Candidatus Vesicomyosocius sp. SY067_SCS001: one gene and its partner. The protein of the gene in region 2 binds, or shares a complex with, the protein of the main gene of each other region. Links are inferred from orthologs where the notes say so. Each region holds a gene or a part of one and is shown on either strand. Other genes may lie near its edges. The genes, in order: tsaD and tsaB.

Region 1 (3,107 bases), 290 kb from region 2 along the record:
TATCATTTTGCTATATATATAATAATATATATATATATAATTTATAAAAATAGCAGCTATGCTAGCTCCTCTATAAAAAAATTTCCAGATATAGTTACCATTCAAAATAAATAATATCATCAAACTTAACATAAAATGTTATCATCAAACTTAATATAGTTTATATTATTTTCAGCAATCCATCTTCTTAAGAAATGGCATATTTTTTCTTGCTTAGCTACTATATTCTTCTTCATTTATAAGACCTGTCATGAAACCTACAACAAGTAATGATTTTCTATTTTATAATAGTATCTACTGATAAAAACAAACTAAACCATAACAAACTACAGTAATGACTTTTTGCTTTCGAGTAAGAGTGTTAAAGAATATTATTAATATTAGGAATTAATAGATAAATCAAACATCATTATAAACTTCAAGATAGAATATCGTACTATCATCATAGTTATATTGAATCAATAACTTTCAGCTGATTATTCTAACCATTTCTCTAATTTATATTATTTTAAGGATCATTATCCGAAATAATAGTAATTAATTACACTAATAGGCTAAAAATTTACAGGGAAAATATTTATTAAATAACGCAAGATAAATGAATCTTTAGTTGAAAGAACTATGGATTTGTTAGTAATTAAGTAAGTTTTAAATACTTTAGCAGTACTATGCTTGCATGATTAAAAATAAATGTTCTATAAAAATAGTTCTACATGAAGAAGATAGGTTGACTAACAATAAATTATACCCACTACTTATGGTAATAATTTCAAGTACATATTTAGCTTAGCATGATATTAATTCTTAACTCAAAAGGATTATTATTGTCAATCAACTAACTATTAAATAAATTTACATGTATAAATAATAGCTTACCAACCAATAAACGTTATAATACAAGAATTGATTTTGTAAGATACTTGACTGGCTTAACTAAATTACAATATTAACTAGTGATATAAGTTGTATAAAAATGATCCATCTAATCCCAATCATTCATAAAATTTAAATAAGCTAAAGTCAACATCTTATTTAATTTATTCAAAATCCAGTAGCAATCCAGTAGTAATGTGAAAATTATATTATAGTAAACTTACAACAATCATCCATTTTGTAACAGATTTAAACTTTAAAGTCATAAATCTACTACACACATAATTTTTACTTCTACGTATCGCTCTTTCAGACAAACCAATTCTCGGAAACTCTAGCAAGTAAACCTCTTAGATATACACTTCAATGGTTACCAATGTGATATATCACGACTTAATCAACACACAGAAAACAATTTATTTAATTTGACTCAATTCTTCTACACTCCATCTAGGCTTAATATTAATTTCATAATTGATATCGCACTGTCCATGGCTTAAGCGAAAATGCCCAGCTAAAGCTATCATAGCACCATTGTCAGTACAAAACTCTTGCCTTGGATAAAAGATATTTACACCCACTTTTCTACCCATTTGGTTAAGTTCCTTACGCAAAGATAAATTTGCACTAACGCCACCTGCAACCACAAGTGTTATTCTTCCAGTCTTCTCTAATGCCCTTCTACACTTAATCATAAGTATTTGCGTAGTAGCAACTTCAAAAGATTTAGCAATATCTGATTTTTTATTAGGATGTTTAGTAAAGGTATTACGTGCAAACGTTTTTAAACCACTAAAACTAAAGTCAAGCCCAGGACGGTCAACCATTGGAAGTGGAAACTTAAAAGTATTAGTATTGCCTTGTTTAGCAAGCTTTTCTAAAGCAGGACCACCAGGATAACCTAAACCTAAAATTTTTGCTGTTTTATCAAAAGCCTCGCCTACTGCATCATCTAAGGACTTACCTAAAATCTTGTATTGGCCAATGGCCTTAACATCAATTAACATAGTGTGGCCACCTGAAACTAACAAAGCTACAAAAGGGAATTTAGGCTGAGACTCTTCTAATAAAGGTGCTAGTAAATGTCCTTCCATGTGATGTACAGCTAAAGACGGAACACCCAAACTCCAAGCTAAAGATTTAGCCAACGCACTTCCTACCAAAAGCGCACCTGCCAAACCTGGTCCAGCTGTATAAGCAATGCCATTTAAATCTTGTAAGGTAAACTTTGCATTTGTTAAAACTGTTTTAATTAAAGGTAATATTCTTTGAATATGATCACGCGATGCCAACTCAGGAACCACGCCACCATATTCGCTATGGATTTCAACAGATGAAAATAATTGATGACCAATAAGGCCAAACTCAGAATGGTATAATCCAACACCTGTTTCATCACAAGAACTTTCTATCCCTAACGTAATAAAGTTAAGTTTAGCCATTTATTAATCCTAATGAATGTACATTGTAAAGATAGGATCATACCCCTCCTAAATAAACTTCACGAACCCTTTCATTGTAAAGAATTTGTTCTTTACTACCCTCTGCAATAATAACCCCATTATGTAATACATAGGAGTTATTACAAGTATCTAGCATTTCACGATAATTATGATCCGTAATTAAGATGCCAATATCTTGATCTTTCAAATAGAAAATAATTTTTTGAATATCTACTACAGAAATTGGATCAACTCCTGAAAATGGCTCATCAAGCAATATAAATTTTGGATTCATTGCTAGCGCCCTAGCACTTTCTACTCTTCTCCTTTCACCGCCAGATAAACTAACGCCGTTAATATGGCGAATATGTTCAATACTAAACTCTCTTAATAATTTCTCCAATCTGTGTACTCTCTGTATTTTATCAAAATTAGAGTTTAGTTGTAACACCGCCATAATATTGTTTTCCACAGAAAGATTACGAAAAATAGAAGGCTCTTGAGGTAAATAACTAAGCCCTAAATCAGCACGCTTGTGCATTGGTAAATGATCAATTCTCTTATTGTTTAAGTATACCTTTCCTGAATTTGCCTTAATTAAGCCACAAGTAATATAAAAACAAGTAGTTTTTCCTGCGCCATTTGGACCTAACAATCCAACTACTTCACCACTTTTCACAAAAAATGACACATTATTAACTACAGTCCTACCTGAATAAGATTTACTAATATTTTGTATTATTAGAGCGTTACTAGTCATAATAACAAATATTAATTTTTTTAACAGTTCTA
Region 2 (3,308 bases):
GCATAATCAGTTACATCAAATACAACTTTAATACCATCATGTTTAACGCTATCCTTAACAACCATACCGCCTAAACGAAAATCTTTATCTTTTGGAGCCCTACCATTGGTTACATCAGTAGGAGACAAAAAATACAATAAATTCTCGTTAAATGCTTTTAAACCTAAATAACCTGCTAAACTTACACCTATTATTAATAAAGCAACTAGTACCATTCTATTTTGTCGTTTTGTCATGTTATTTTTCTCTTAAATACTTAATGCGCAAATGTTCAATTACATTTTTGTGAATAGAATATGTGCGTATAAATAAAGTTGCAATCACAATCAAGGTCATTAAATAAGAAAACCAAATATAAAAAGCATATTTTCCATACGGAAGAAAAGAAAAATATTCTGCTAACGTCACTATCTATGCTCCATAATTACTCTTTTAACCCAACTAGAATTTTGTTCTATGACCAACACTTCATCTCTAGCCCTCATTAACATAAGCGCACCATATAAAAACTTAAACGCCATACCCATTAATAATAATGCAATTAACATATCAACATCTTGGATGGATACTTTATTAATACTGACTGACGCACTCTGATGTAATGTATTCCACCATTTAACCGAATAATGAATAATAGGTAAATTAACCAAACCCACAATAGCTAATACTGAAGAAGCCCTAGATGCAGTTTTAGGATTATTAAATGCATTATTAAGTGACATATAAGCTAAATATAAAAATAATAAAATTAACTCTGAGGTTAAACGTGCATCCCACACCCACCAAGTACCCCACATTGGCTTACCCCAAACCGCACCAGTAGTTAAGGCTAAAAAAGTAAATGCTGCTCCAATAGGAGCTGATACCTTAGCAATAACATATGCTAATTTAATTTTCCAAATTAGGCCAATACCTCCTGAAATTGCCAATACTAAATAAACAAACATACTCATCCATGCAGCAGGTACATGGATAAACATAATGCGATAACTCTCACCTTGTTGATAATCAATAGGTGCCACAATTAGCCCCCAGTACAATCCGATTAATATTAGAACAATAAAAGGGATTAAAAGCCAAAGAATGATTTTTTGACTAATTTGATAGAAATTTTTAGGCGAGGCAAAGGTTTTAATCCATTTCCACATAAACCACTCCTGCTAGTTATTTAACTTATGAAGAATATTATTTTAGCGACTTATGTGCAACATTATTACGTAAATAAGTTGGCAGTGCTAACTTATTGCTAAAATTGATATGTTGGTTAGCACAGGTTAAATAAAGTACTATGAGATTCTCAGCTTTTGGATAAAAATTAGCAAAACAGGTATTAATACCTGTTTGTTGAATAAGCTCATTGTCATATACACCCCATCCATCTCCCACGCCAATAAAATATTTTCCAAGAATATCCACTTCATCAGGCTTTTGTAAACTTTCCTTACACAAGATTTGATTTTGATAAATACCCCAATATACCTCATTCATACGTGCATCAAGTGCAATAGCAATTTTGCTAATATTGTATTTTTTAAACGCTCCAAACCCAAGCAGCTCAAGTGTTGAAAAACCTACTGTAGGAATATTATATGCCAACGATATACCTTGAACTACACTAACACACATTCTAACACCTGTAAAAGATCCAGGACCTTTAGTGTAGATAATACCATCTAAGGCAGAAGGTAGCAATTGACCAGCTTTAAAAATCTCATCGCAAAGTGATAATATTAAACCTGAACTTTTATTCACATCTTGAACAAAACGAGAAAAGATTTCACCTTGAGTATAAAGACTTACCGAACACGTATTAGTACAAGTATCAATTGCTAATAAATTTATCATTTTCTTAAACTTATTATATATAAAACAAAATATTTGTATTTAAATAGTTTTAATAAATAACTAGTTGAATCATAATAATCAAGGACTTTCACTACAGCTATAAGCTTAGCCATTTCTTTTAAATTACAATCATACCATGATCTCTATTAAAGTAAAATCAAATAGGTAACTGGTCTTTTACTTCTTCAGGCGCATCAGAAGTCTCATTTTTATCCAAATTTTCTTCATAATTTAGTATGTTGTCTTCATTATTTTCTGTATCAAGCTCCCTATGCAAGAAATAATCTTTATAATCATTCATAACCTTACCTCTTTCAGAAGACGGCAGATTTTCCCATTAAGATTTAAAATCTGCAACAATATTAAGAGATTTTTGAAAATTGACTTTATCCAAAGATCTATTTTCAGGAAGATTTTCAGAATTATAAGTAAGAGTTAAAAAAGAATTATCTGTATGCAGAATTGACTCATGAAAACATCGAACGGGGCCCACTGCCGGGAGCGGCTCTAGACGGCACCCGAAACATTAGACCACATGGAAGGGTTAAAGGAACAGTTTCACCACTTTCACCACGTTCATCAAAGATTACAGAATTTGTAATAAGATCCCTGTAAGCTTGTAAAGGATGATAACAGGACATTAAAGTCTTATACCACCCCTAGGGGGAAAATAGAAGCCACACTAAAGTTGTTTTTACGGTGTGTTTTCTTAGCATTTTTAGAAGAAATACGTTTAGAATATCTTTTCCGTAATTTAAAAGGTTTTCTCATATTATTTTTCCTTTTTTAGTCTTAATTTTATTAATTGGTATCACCTAGCCCAGTTACATCAAGTAACTTTTTGGTAAAGTCATTAATTACTCGTATTGTTTAACCCCAAATACAAAATATTTATATACACAAAAATTACAGAACTATTAAGCATGCATTCTTTAATTAAACGAATATACCAATAATAACCCCTCATCAATGCTTCTTTAACTTTTTATCTCAAAACTTCTCTTTCTATTTGATAAGGTATTTTTAATTAAATACATCTTATGATATTAGTCATAAGAAATGACTTGTTATAGAATATGTAATATAATAAATTATCTAAATTTTAACAAAATCTATCCCCAAAATATTTTTTTATACAATATATAGAATTAAGTGATTGTTAAAAACAAATAATTAGTATAAAATTCTTTCTTCCTTGCTTGAGAGCACTATTTCCAAGCTATTTAAAACATAACCATAAGGAGAAAACTCATGAGACATTATGAGATTACACTTATTGTCCATCCTGATCAATCAGCTCAGGTAGGTACAATGATGGACAAATACAAAGAAATCATTACTGCTGATGGTGGTAAGATTCATAAAGAAGAGGATTGGGGGCGTAAGCATTTAGCCTATCCAATCAAGAAAATTTATAAAGCACATTACTTGATGATGAATATTGAGTGTGACCAAGAGATGCT

Evidence for each region.
Region 1: the proteins of tsaB (region 2) and tsaD are in contact, whole or in part, in a solved structure (PDB 4WQ4), measured with the Escherichia coli proteins. The link is inferred for Candidatus Vesicomyosocius sp. SY067_SCS001 from one-to-one orthologs.

The regions. Positions count from the first base shown.
Region 1 is NZ_CP054877.1:921,746-924,852, forward strand. What follows is about bases 303-3,069. They hold tsaD (tRNA (adenosine(37)-N6)-threonylcarbamoyltransferase complex transferase subunit TsaD), read right to left. Parts: upstream 2,316-3,069; coding sequence 1,290-2,315; downstream 303-1,289. Other genes in these bases: lptB (LPS export ABC transporter ATP-binding protein), read right to left, coding at 2,353-3,069. In the rest of the region: more of lptB, read right to left, coding at 3,070-3,075.
Region 2 is NZ_CP054877.1:632,812-636,119, forward strand. What follows is about bases 16-2,983. They hold tsaB (tRNA (adenosine(37)-N6)-threonylcarbamoyltransferase complex dimerization subunit type 1 TsaB), read right to left. Parts: upstream 1,846-2,983; coding sequence 1,186-1,845; downstream 16-1,185. Other genes in these bases: ccmE (cytochrome c maturation protein CcmE), read right to left, coding at 16-236; ccmD (heme exporter protein CcmD), read right to left, coding at 238-408; HUW60_RS03055 (heme ABC transporter permease), read right to left, coding at 408-1,148; HUW60_RS03065 (hypothetical protein), read right to left, coding at 2,003-2,146; HUW60_RS05035 (hypothetical protein), read right to left, coding at 2,494-2,616. In the rest of the region: more of ccmE, read right to left, coding at 1-15; rpsF (30S ribosomal protein S6), read left to right, coding at 3,097-3,308. UniProt on the Escherichia coli protein: Required for the formation of a threonylcarbamoyl group on adenosine at position 37 (t(6)A37) in tRNAs that read codons beginning with adenine.